4 regions of the [Pantoea] beijingensis genome follow, and region 2 is predicted to be linked to each of the others. Evidence: predicted binding sites of a transcription regulator. Region 2 holds the regulator's gene; each other region holds the start of a gene.

Region 1 (3,166 bases), 1.6 Mb from region 2:
TACGCCGGAACAAGATAAGCGAGTGGGGACATAAACAGGATGATCAGGAATAGCACCCCAACCACCACGGCCGTCAATCCCGTTTTTCCTCCTGCTGCCGTTCCTGCCGCAGATTCGATATAAACAGCTGCAGGCGCGGTACCCACCAGACTAGCGAAGATACTGCTAACAGAATCGGTTGTAAGCGCCTTGCCTCCGTTAATAATCTGATTATCTTTATCCAGCAGATTGGCCTGTCCGGCAACGGCACGGATCGTGCCCGTCGCATCAAATACCGCAGTCATCACCAACGCAAGCACACTTGGTAATACAGCAGGTTTCAACGCGCCGAGAATATCCAGGCCAAATACCAGCGAGTTCCCCTGCGCATCGCGTAAAGCAGGCATCGCAAACAGACCTTGCCAGGTCACACCTGGATCAAAAATCAATCCGATAATGGAGATCGCAATAATCGTTAGCAGGATGCCACCCGGTACACGTAATTTTTCCAGACCGAAAATAGCGGCCAGGCCAATCAGTGCCAGCATTACCTGAAAAGACGCAAAGTGCCCCAACGCAACGGGTAAGCCAGGCGCCGGATTCTTAACAACCAGACCAATACTGTCCGCCGCGATCAGCAGCAGGAATAAGCCGATTCCAACGCCCGTACCATGCGCCACGCCCATTGGGAGGTTACGCAGAATCCAGGCGCGGATCCCTGTTGCGGAGATAACCGTGAACAAAACGCCCATAAGGAATACGGCACCAAGTGCAACAGGTACGCTAATCTGCTGCCCCAACACCAGGCTAAAAGCGGTAAATGCCGTCAGCGAGATTGCACAACCAATCGCCATTGGCAGATTGGCCCACAGGCCCATAATAATTGAGCCAAAAGCCGCCACCAGGCAGGTTGAAACAAAGACAGCGGTAGGCGGAAAACCCGCTTTACCGAGCATTCCCGGCACAACAATGACCGAATACACCATCGCCAGGAAGGTCGTAAGGCCAGCCAAAACCTCCTGCCGCACGGTACTGCCCCGTGCAGAGATTTTAAACCAGGCGTCCAGAGAGCCGCCGGGCTGGCGAGAAGAAGTTGACATACAAAATATCCCCTGAGATTTATTATGATTTATCCGCATACGATGCTGTTGATAACGCGAGGTGACGATCTCTTCCCTGATCCAGTCTGAGTTTCACAAGCCCCGGTCGGGCATCACCAGGAAAAAGCAAACGATTACCTCACCGCGTATAAAAGCCGTATAAAAACCGTGTTTTTAACAGGCAAACGATTATCCTGCCTTTATCGCCGCATTTTCAACTGCTGTTTGCATCATAATTGCAGACAAGTTAACGAACGGTGGCGACGCGCCGTAGCGGGGTAACTACGATCGCGTAGAGAAATTCACTTCTCCGCCTTGCTGTTTGACACGTTGCCACGCGGCCCGCATCTGAATGTTATTCAGCCATGCCGTTGCATGCGGCATATTTTCCACACCACTTCGTGCAGCAAGTGCCTGAAGAGGAAAACTCATCTGAATATCAGCAATACTGAAGTGCTGCCCGGCAAACCAGGGATAAGTTGCCAGATGCTGTTCAATAAACTGCTGATGTATAACAATCTGTTTATTCAGAAAACCTTTCTGTACGCCTTTGCCAAAAGCCGCGCCAAGGGGGCGGAACAGTAAAGGCACCGGCGATTTCCCCATGCGGCTGAAAATCAACTTCATAACCAGCAGCGGCATTAGCGAACCTTCCGCATAATGTAGCCAATACCGTGACTGAAATTTTTCCTCTTCATCTGTGAGAGCAAGACGATATTCCGTATCATATTTGCCCTCAAGATACTCCAAAATAGCGCCGGACTCGGCGATTACGCGATTGCCATCCGTAATGACCGGAGACTTTCCTAATGGATGTACCTGCTTCAAAGACTCCGGTGCCAGTAAAGTCGCTTCGCGCTGATAATGCTTAATCTGGTAAGGCAGCTCCAGTTCTTCCAGCATCCATAGCACACGCTGGGAGCGAGAATTATTCAGGTGATGAACAGTAATCATGTGCAGCTCCTGTACTTAACGGCGAATGATAGTCTGAATAATAGGTCATCCGGCCAAAAAACCGACAACCTGAAGTATGGCAGGTCTATTTCAGGATTCATGCCCGATGGTAGGATCGAGTAAAATAGCCCCCGTCCCCTGCTGCGATAGACGATCGTTCGGGTTACGTAGCGGACAATCGCTCATTGATAAACAGCCACAACCAATACACCCATCCAGGTCATCTCGCAGGCGTGTTAGCGTAGCAATCCGTTTGTCCAACTCGTCACGCCACTGCTGAGTAAGCACAGCCCACGCTTTTACCGAGATCCTTTTATCCGCCGGCACATACATCAGATTCTCGCTCACCGTCGCCAGTGGAATACCGATACGTTGTGCAATTTTAATAATCGCTACACGCCGCAGCACATCACGACTATAGCGCCGCTGGTTACCTGCATTACGCGTACTGGCAATTAAGCCTTTTGATTCATAGAAATGGAGCGCTGAAACTGCCACGCCACTTCGCTTCGCCACTTCTCCGGGCGTCAGCACCATCTTTGGATAGCTGCGTTCTTTTTTCATTTGGCTCTTTACCTCAAGTTAACTTGAGGAATTATACTCCACCACCAACAGAACGATGAAATGAAAATCTCATGGGAAAGGATGAGGACATGATACATAACGAAATTATTCATACTCTGACTGACTGGATTGAACAGAACTTAGATAAAACCTTGTCTATCGATGAGGTTGCCGCCAAATCAGGATATTCAAAGTGGCACCTGCAGCGCATGTTTCGTACCGTAACGAAACAAACTTTAGGTGGTTACATCCGTGAAAGACGTTTGACGCTGGCCGCAGAGGCGCTTCATAAAACACAGCGGCCGGTATTTGATATCGCCATGCAATATGGATATGACTCACAACAAACTTTTTCGCGTGTTTTCCGCAAACAGTTCTCACAAACGCCGACGGCTTACCGCCACAGTATGCGCCGCCAGAGCTTACAGCGTCAGCATGTTTACAGTTTCGATTGCAGCGAAAACTTTGCCAGCTTTGCTCAACGTACCAACGGTGAGTGCTGTCCGGTGATTAACAGCTAGCGTTTCGCCTCTGGCAGATTTGGTTTTTCATGCAAAACATCGCCGCTT
Region 2 (3,166 bases):
TGGGCAGAATTTTATTAAGCCGCTCTCTGATGCGACGAGAGCATAACCTGTTGCGGGATCATGCGTTTACTCATCACACTCTTTATGCTGGCATTTGCACAGTTGTTCTTTAATATGGCGCACGCATCGCCACATGCTTCTGTTACCGCAAATCAGCATAAAAAAGTGGATAAAAGCAGCCCGCGTGAAGATGAGCGGCGCAAAAGACGCCAGGTTAAAACGTCGCCTAAAAAAGCACGTACAGCCTCGATTCAGAAAGTAAAGCTAAAGAAAAAGCCTTCGCTACAAACTGCAGCCGTTGCCACGCCCCACGTCATCTCCGGTAAGAAGCCACTGATAAGGCATTATGGTAAACAACGCAAAATCGCATCCAAAGCACCAACTCTGACAGAGAATGGCTCATTGACTCTCAGTACCGCTCACCGGGTGCGCTATCAGAAAGCGCGTGAAACCGCGATGAATAAATTAATGGGTCAGCTCGGGAAGCCCTATCTTTGGGGAGGTACATCGCCCCATACCGGTTTTGATTGCAGCGGTTTAGTCTGGTATGCCTATAAAGACCTGGTGAAGTTTAAAATTCCACGCACCGCTAATGAAATGTACCACTTACGTGACGCTGCAACGATAAATCGCGAAGCGTTGGAAAAAGGCGATTTAGTCTTTTTTCGGATTAATAATCGTGGGGCAGCGGATCACGTTGGAGTTTATCTCGGTAACGGCAAGTTTATCCAGTCTCCGCGCACCGGCAAAGACATACAGATAAGCGCGCTTGGCGATGATTACTGGCAACGACATTATGTAGGGGCCAGGCGCGTGATGACGCCCAAAACTATCCGTTAACGTGGTGTGTCTTACGTCTTGAACCGCAGTAGTAATGTCCACCAGTGTTGCGCAACTTTCCGAATCGAGCAATAACCAGAGAAAGAGAGGCCATCAGCATTTTCCGTTGTCTCCCCCCTTCCTCATACTTATGCATCTGTGATTAATGCATTACCGCCACCAGGCTAAACGCAATAATCATCAGCAATGCGCCAACGGTGGTCATCAGCGATAACTTCAGGTTAGTACACATATTACACCTCCTTAAATAAGATTCTGTCGATAAACTAACTGGCAACACGATCTGAATGTCAGAGACATCCTATCTCACAACATGAATTATGACGACAACCAATAGCGGTGAACAGATTTTCCTGACATGGCAGGTAAAAATCTCGTTTTCTGTTCACAGCCTTGATAGAATTCCTTTTTTTCGTTGCGCAACGACTGCAACGTCGCATCACTGGCCGTATCTCAAGACGTCAATTACCTTCCCGACGTCATTCAGACAGCAATGAATAAACGACTGCCGTCGGTAATGGTGATGCGGACGCAAACGTTTAACATCAAGCTTATCAACAAATTATGATAAGCGCAGGGGTAGCATTTTAATGGCAACAATTAAAGATGTGGCAAAGCGTGCGGGAGTCTCCACCACCACGGTTTCTCATGTCATCAACAAAACACGCTTTGTCGCGGAAGACACGCGGGAAGCAGTATGGGCAGCAATCAAAGCGTTACACTATTCTCCTAGTGCCGTTGCACGCAGCCTCAAGGTTAATCACACCAAATCAATTGGACTGTTGGCAACCTCTAGTGAAGCGCCCTATTTTGCTGAAATTATCGAAGCTGTAGAAAATTGCTGTTTTGATAAAGGCTATACGCTGATTTTAGGCAATGCGCATAACAACTTGCAGAAACAGCGCGCCTATCTTTCCATGATGGCGCAAAAGCGCGTGGATGGACTGCTGGTCATGTGCTCAGAATATCCCGATGATTTGCTGAAGATGCTGGAAGAGAATCGCAACATTCCGATGGTCGTTATGGATTGGGGAATGTCACGCGGCGACTTTACCGACACAGTCGTCGATAACGCCTTTTCCGGAGGTTATCTGGCAGGACGCTATCTGATTGACCGGGGACATCGGGACATCGGAGCCATTCCAGGCCAGTTGGAGCGCAATACCGGCGGCGGTCGGCACGCAGGATTCCTGAAGGCGCTGGCTGAAGCCAATATTACCGTCCGCGAGGAGTGGATCGTTCAGGGAGATTTTGAGCCTGAATCCGGATACCGTGCAATGCAGCAAATTTTATCGCAAAAGAACCGACCAACTGCCATATTCTGTGGCGGTGATATTATGGCAATGGGCGCGATTTGTGCCGCCGATGAGATGGGGCTGCGGGTTCCGCAGGATATTTCGGTGATCGGGTATGATAACGTGCGTAACGCTCGCTACTTCACCCCTGCGCTAACTACCGTTCACCAGCCGAAGGTGCAGCTTGGTGAAACTGCCTTTGAAATGCTACTGGACCGAATTACCAGTAAACGCGAAGAGCCGCAGACAATTGAAGTCCATCCTTCTCTGATAGAACGTCGTTCGGTAATCGATGGTCCTTTCAGAGATTACCGCCGCTAAGAGTTTGTGAATGCAGGTCCGGGCAACGCCCGGTATCACTCGCGTAGCCACTCTTCATTCATCGTTTCACTGCTTCCCAGATAATCCAGTAGCCAGCTTAATGCCGGCGACATACTCTGCTCAGCCCAACTCACGCAGCAAGGGCTGTCAGGGAAGCTTTCCGGCAGCGATAATTCACTTAGTGCTCCAGATGCTATTAACGGCGCGGCAAAATGCCCTGGCACCATACCCACACAGAATCCCGCCAGCAAACAATCAAAAGCAGTTTCCCAGTCGGGCGTAACCAGTCGTCGCTGATTGTCCAGCGTCCAGGTCGTCCGTTTTGGTAACGCACGGGAAGTGTCTTCCAGTACCAACGATGGCCACTCTCGTATCCGGTCATCCTCAACGGCACCTGAATGCCGCGTCAGCGGATGTCCTGCTTTTACAACGCAGCGCCAGTTCACCGCCCCCATGTCGCGAAAAGCAAATCGCCCACCCACGGGAATCGCCTGCGTCGCGCCAATAGCGACGTCGACGCGGCCATCCGCTAACGCATCCCACACGCCATTGAACACTTCAGACGAAACGTGCAACTCCATATCTGGAAAAAAACGGTAAAAATCAAGGACCAACTGCCGGGTTCGTTGCGGTTTAACAATACGGTCGACCGCAATACTCAACTGCCCCCGCCAACCATTAGCGACCTGTTGGCACTGTCTGCGGGTGGC
Region 3 (3,166 bases), 710 kb from region 2:
GGAAGCGGTTGAGGATAGCGAAGTTGATCTGAAGGGATATTTTGATCGTATTGTTAACGTTAGCGCGATGCAATGCAAGATATTGGGTTTCATCTGCATATTCGTTGGCTTGCTGACGCGTCATCACAATTTGTGATATAAGGACGGTCTCTTAAAGCTGGCACGGCAACATTTAGCGTTCGCTGTGAGACCAGATGTTTAATACTCCCACCTTTACAGGACGAGATTATGGTTACTTTCCAGACTAATCACGGCGACATCGTTATCAAAACTTTCGATGATAAAGCTCCAGTTACGGTTAAAAACTTCCTGGATTACTGTCGCGAAGGTTTCTACGACAACACCATTTTTCACCGCGTGATCAACGGTTTTATGATTCAGGGTGGCGGTTTTGAACCCGGCATGAAGCAGAAAGCGACAAAAGAAGAGATCCGCAACGAAGCGAATAATGGCCTGAAAAACACCAAAGGCACGCTGGCAATGGCGCGGACGTCTGCTCCACATTCTGCAACGGCACAGTTCTTTATTAACGTTGCAGATAACGACTTCCTGAACTTTAGCGGTGAAAACCTGCAAGGCTGGGGCTACTGCGTGTTTGCTGAAGTAGTTGAAGGTATGGATGTGGTTGAGAAAATCAAGGGCGTCTCTACCGGCCGTAGCGGTATGCATCAGGATGTGCCTAAAGAAGACGTTGTGATCCAGAAAGTGACCATTAGCGAGTAATGTCACGTACGCTATTTATCGCAGATCTTCATCTGTGCCATGAAGAGCCGGCAATCACTGCCGGTTTTCTGCGTTTTTTACAGCGCGAAGCCGTTCACGCGGATGCGCTGTATATTCTTGGCGATCTGTTTGAAGCCTGGATTGGTGATGACGATCCAAACCCACTTCATGCAGAAGTCGCCCGCGCCCTGCTGGTATTGAAGCAACAGGGCGTTCCCTGCTACTTCATCCACGGGAATCGGGACTTTCTGCTCGGTCAGCAATTTGCACATGCCAGTGGTATGCGCTTATTGCCGGAAGAGAAAATACTGACGCTCTATGGCAAACGTATTCTTATCCTGCACGGCGATACACTCTGCACCGATGACCAAAGCTACCAACGCTTTCGCCGGAAAGTTCATCAGCGCTGGCTGCAAAAACTCTTTCTGGCACTGCCGCTGTTTGTGCGCCAACGTATTGCCGCACGCATGCGCGACGGCAGCAAGCAGGCCAACAGCACTAAATCACTCGCCATCATGGATGTGAATCCCGAAGCGGTCATCAATGCTTTCAAACAGCACCAGGTTAACGGGATGATTCACGGCCACACCCATCGCCCGGCGGTACATACCCTGGAAATTGACGGACAAACCGTTCAACGCGTGGTACTTGGCGCATGGCATCAGCAAGGTTCAATGATCCAGGTCGATAACGCAGGCGTTACACTGATTTCATTCCCGTTTTAAAACCCGAAAAAAGCTAAATTTTGCTTACCCGCGTCGCGACGCAACCGTTTCCCTTGCTGCGCGCTCATGGTATTCTCTGTGCCCTTCTCAACTGGCGCCAACCATGGCGCGCCAGTGAAGTTTGTACAATCACAGGAGTCAGACTCACATGTCATCCAACGCCGCCCCGGCCCGTATTGCTATCGTAATGGGTTCCAAAAGCGACTGGGCCACCATGGAATTTGCTGCGGAAATCCTTACCGCGCTTAATGTGCCTTTTCATACCGAAGTGGTTTCAGCGCACCGCACGCCAGATAAGCTGTTCAGCTTTGCTGAGGACGCGGCGGACAAAGGCTTTCAGGTGATTATTGCAGGAGCCGGTGGTGCTGCTCATCTTCCGGGTATGCTGGCGGCAAAAACGTTGGTTCCAGTGCTGGGCGTTCCGGTACAAAGTGCCGCACTAAGCGGTGTGGACAGTCTTTACTCCATTGTACAAATGCCACGCGGCATTCCGGTTGGTACACTGGCGATTGGTAAAGCGGGCGCAGCAAACGCAGCACTGCTGGCTGCACAAATTCTGGCCATTTATGATCGCGAGCTGGCTACCCGCCTGGCAACCTGGCGCCAGGCGCAAACCGATGACGTGCTGAATAATCCCGATCCGCGGGGGGCTGTATGAAGCCAGTCTGTATCTTAGGTAATGGCCAGCTTGGACGTATGTTGCGTCAGGCCGGTGCACCGCTTGGCATCGCCGTCTATCCGGTAGGACCAGACGAGGTACCGGAAACGCTCCCCATACAACAAAGTGTGATCACCGCCGAAATTGAGCGATGGCCCGAAACGGCGCTGACGCGTGAACTTGCCCGCCACCCCGCGTTTGTAAATCGCGATATTTTCCCTTTGCTGGCTGACAGGCTGACGCAAAAACAGTTACTGGACAGACTAAAACTCGCTACTGCGCCCTGGCAATTGCTGGAATCAGCCGAACAGTGGCCACAGGTTTTCGCCTCGCTGAGTGAGCTGGCGATCGTTAAGCGCCGTACCGGCGGCTATGATGGTCGTGGCCAATGGCGTTTACACGCTAATCAGACCGATACATTGTCCGCCGATAATTACGGCGAATGCATTGTGGAGCAAGGCATTCATTTTTCCGGAGAGGTATCACTGGTTGGCGCACGCAATCAACAGGGGGAAACGGTATTTTACCCGCTGACCCACAATCTCCATCAGGACGGCATTCTGCGCACCAGCGTCGCATTCCCCGATCCCGATAGCGCACTGCAACACCAGGCAGAGCAGATGCTCTCCGCCATTCTAAATGAGCTTAACTATGTGGGCGTCATGGCGATGGAGTGTTTTGTGGTGCCGGAAGGTTTACTGATTAATGAACTGGCACCGCGCGTGCACAACAGTGGCCACTGGACGCAAAACGGCGCATCAATCAGCCAGTTCGAGCTGCATCTACGCGCTATCCTAAATTTACCGATGCCAAAACCGGTCGTCAGCGCACCCGCAGTGATGATAAATGTGATCGGTACCGACCTCAATTTACAGTGGCTGGAACAACCGCTGGTGCATCTACACTGGTACGAAAAAGAAGTTCGCCCGGGGCGCAAAGTCGGTCACCTCAACCTGAGCGATACTTGCCAGACACGTCTCTGCGAAGCGCTAAGTGCACTCGTTCCCTTACTGCCACCGGAATATCATAGTGGTATTGAATGGGCGACAGAAAAGTTGCG
Region 4 (3,166 bases), 330 kb from region 2:
ATTCACACGGCCTGAATTAACCGCATAAACCGCGAACTCTTCACGCAAGCGAATAACCTGATCTTTGGTTAACCCACTGAATGAGAACATACCATTTTGGTTAATAATAAAGCTGAAATCGCGGTTTGCCCCTTTCTCCTGCAGCGTATTGACGAAAAGTTGACGCATACGGTGGATACGCTGACGCATATCGGTAAGTTCCTGTTCCCAGATAGCACGAAGTGCATCGTTACCAAGAATAGTTGCAACAACGGCGGCGCCATGTGCCGGTGGATTAGAGTAGTTAGCGCGGATCGTCGCTTTCACCTGGCTAAAAGCGGTGTCGGCCTCGCGAGCTTGTGCCGCGACCAGAGTAAATGCGCCTACACGTTCATTATATAAACCAAAATTTTTAGAATAAGAGCTGGCTACAATCAATTCTTTATGTTTTGCAGCAAAGATGCGCAGGCCTTCCGCGTCCTCTTCAAGACCCCGTGCGAAGCCCTGATATGCAAAGTCGAACAGCGGGAGCCATCCGCCTGCCAGGGCGAGTTCTGCCAACTTCGCCCATTGTTCTGCCGTTGGGTCAATACCCGTTGGGTTATGGCAGCATCCGTGGAACAGGACGACATCACCTGCTTTTGCTGCTTGTAGGCTGGCAACCATGCCATCGAAGTCCAGTCGATGATTGATTGCGTCATAATACTGATATTCGCAGACTTCCAATCCGGCTGATGCAAAGACGTTCTTATGGTTTGGCCAGCTCGGATTGCTTACCCACACGCGCTTAACCGGCGTTTGGGTGGCAAGAAAATCAGCAGCCACACGTAAGGCACCGGTACCTCCTGGCGTTTGTGCAGTGCGGGCGCGTTTATCGGCGATGATCGCGTTATCTTTACCAAAGAGCAGAACCTGAGTACAACTGGCGAAATCGGCAAGACCATCAATGCTTAGATAGTTTTTGGTGGTTTCATTTTCCAGCAAGAATTGTTCTGCTTTTTTCACACTGGTTAACACTGGCGTTTTGCCTGTTTCATCTTTATAGACGCCAATCCCGAGATTAATTTTAGTAGGGCGGTCATCGGCGCGGAAAAGATCGGCTAAACCAAGAATAGGATCGGCGGGTGCAGCTGCAATGTTTTCAAACATAGGAGAGGTCCATAAGCGTAATTTAAAGCGAAATGAAGTCTCAGGTTAACGCCAGAAGGCGTAAATGCCAACCGTTTGCGATAAAAAGAAAATAAGAAAAATATCGCTGTGCATAAAAGAAAAAGCAGGACCGAAGTCCTGCCTTATTCAGCGAATAGAAAGCGTTAATTCACCTTCAGAATGCGCAATTAGAACTGGTAAACCAAACCAACCGCAACGGTGTCGTCGGTGTTCAGACCCAGAGGGTTGTTGTCATTCAACTGGTTGATCTGATAATCAACATAAGTAGACATGTTTTTGTTGAAGTAGTAGGTTGCGCCAATATCGATATATTTGATCAGGTCAGCATCGCCAACGCCCTCAATCTCTTTACCTTTAGACTGTACGTATCCCAGTGACGGACGTAAGCCGAAGTCGAACTGATACTGAGCAACTACTTCGAAGTTTTGTGCTTTATTGGCAAAGCCGTTAACCTCGGCAGTGTTAATGGTGCCAGAAATTGGCGTTGCGTTACGGGTTTCACCGTACATAGCAGCCAGATAAATATTGTTTGCGTCATATTTCAGCGCGGTTGCCCAGCTTTGTGCTTTATCACCATGGCCCAGAGCAGTTGGCGCATTCTGAAGATCGGTACGGTCAGATTCGCCATAAGCACCGACAATAGCGACGCCGATTGGAGAGGTATAAGTGGTTGACAGAGCGTAGCCGTCACCATTAGCACGACGGATATCCGGACGATCGTTTTTGCCCTGGTACTGTACGGCGAAATCCCAGCCATCAACCAGACCAAAGAAATTGCTGTTACGATAAGTGGCTACGCCGGTAGAACGACCAGCGAGGAAACCGTCGGAATAGGCTGAGTCACCGCCGAATTCTGGCATCATATCGGTCCAGGCCAGCGCATCGTAGATCACGCCATAGTTACGACCATAATCCAGAGAGCCCGCGTCACCAAATTTCAGGCCAGCAAAGCCAAGACGAGTTTTATTACCGTTTTGCGCGTCAGAACCTTCGGAGTTGTTTGCCTGGATGTTGTATTCCCACTGACCATAACCGGTCAGTTGATCATTAATTTGTGTTTCACCCTTGAAGCCAAAACGAACGTAAGATGTATCGCCATCGTTACTATCGTTATCAGAAAAATAGTGCAGGCCTACGGCTTTACCATAAAGGTCCAGTTTGTTGCCATCTTTATTATAGATTTCTGCTGCATTTGCTGCACTGGCAGCTAATAAGGCGGGGATTACTACTGCGAGAATGTTGCGCTTCATCATTTAATTATTACCCTCATTGGAGTTTATTGGACACCTGCCACTGCCGTCAAAAATTCTTTACAGAACCATGAAGATAGTTTGGTGTCTTCCTGTGTCTGAAGGCATCTTTCCATTCAAAGCACGCTTAATCTACCCACAAAGTGCTACAAATATCCCAACTTTGTTTCATAAAGAAAATTTGTATTTCTAAATGTAAAAAACAAGGAACTTTGTGAGACAATTCAAAATTTACAAAAATAAAAAAAGGCCAGCAGAGCTGGCCTTACTATATATATGAATTTATTATACTTAATGCTGAATATTAGAAACTTGCATTGCGAGGTGTACGTGGGAAAGGGATAACATCTCTTACATTTTGTACGCCAGTGACATAAGCGATTAACCGTTCGAAACCTAATCCGAATCCAGAATGAGGAACGGTGCCGTAACGGCGAAGGTCGCGATACCACCAGTAGTCTTCTTTATTAAGTCCCATTTCGTCCAGACGAGCATCAAGCACATCAAGCCGCTCCTCGCGCTGGGAACCACCAATAATTTCACCGATTCCCGGGGCTAATACGTCCATCGCGGCAACTGTTTTTCCGTCATCGTTCAGGCGCATGTAGAACGCTTTTATATCTTTGGGATAGTTTTTTACCACTACCGGCGCTTTAAAGTGTTTTTCGGCCAGATAGCGCTCATGCTCGGAGGAAAGATCGATGCCCCATGCAACATCATTTTCAAACGCCTGGCCTGATGCCAGAAGAATGTCAATAGCGTCGGTA

What was found. The regulator PurR, encoded in region 2, represses purine synthesis genes. The targets are predictions, from matches to a motif close to CANGCAAACGTTTGCNTG.
Region 1: the regulator PurR is predicted to act here: its motif matches at 1,203-1,220, upstream of J1C60_RS16790 (NCS2 family permease).
Region 3: the regulator PurR is predicted to act here: its motif matches at 1,486-1,503, upstream of purE (5-(carboxyamino)imidazole ribonucleotide mutase).
Region 4: the regulator PurR is predicted to act here: its motif matches at 1,193-1,210, upstream of J1C60_RS11255 (amino acid aminotransferase).

The regions. Positions count from the first base shown of each region.
Region 1 covers NZ_CP071409.1:3,705,154-3,708,319, forward strand. The annotation lists gene J1C60_RS16790 (NCS2 family permease) at 1-1,079, opposite strand, end outside; gene J1C60_RS16795 (glutathione S-transferase family protein) at 1,362-2,033, opposite strand; gene soxR (redox-sensitive transcriptional activator SoxR) at 2,124-2,597, opposite strand; gene soxS (superoxide response transcriptional regulator SoxS) at 2,687-3,118, shown strand.
Region 2 covers NZ_CP071409.1:2,149,175-2,152,340, forward strand. The annotation lists gene J1C60_RS09650 (C40 family peptidase) at 61-840, shown strand; gene cydH (cytochrome bd-I oxidase subunit CydH) at 983-1,072, opposite strand; gene purR (HTH-type transcriptional repressor PurR) at 1,431-2,456, shown strand; gene punR (DNA-binding transcriptional activator PunR) at 2,492-3,166, opposite strand, start outside.
Region 3 covers NZ_CP071409.1:2,859,636-2,862,801, forward strand. The annotation lists gene J1C60_RS12975 (hypothetical protein) at 1-136, shown strand, start outside; gene ppiB (peptidylprolyl isomerase B) at 229-723, shown strand; gene lpxH (UDP-2,3-diacylglucosamine diphosphatase) at 723-1,448, shown strand; gene purE (5-(carboxyamino)imidazole ribonucleotide mutase) at 1,597-2,106, shown strand; gene purK (5-(carboxyamino)imidazole ribonucleotide synthase) at 2,103-3,166, shown strand, end outside.
Region 4 covers NZ_CP071409.1:2,479,754-2,482,919, reverse strand. The annotation lists gene J1C60_RS11255 (amino acid aminotransferase) at 1-1,128, opposite strand, end outside; gene ompF (porin OmpF) at 1,317-2,402, opposite strand; gene asnS (asparagine--tRNA ligase) at 2,704-3,166, opposite strand, start outside.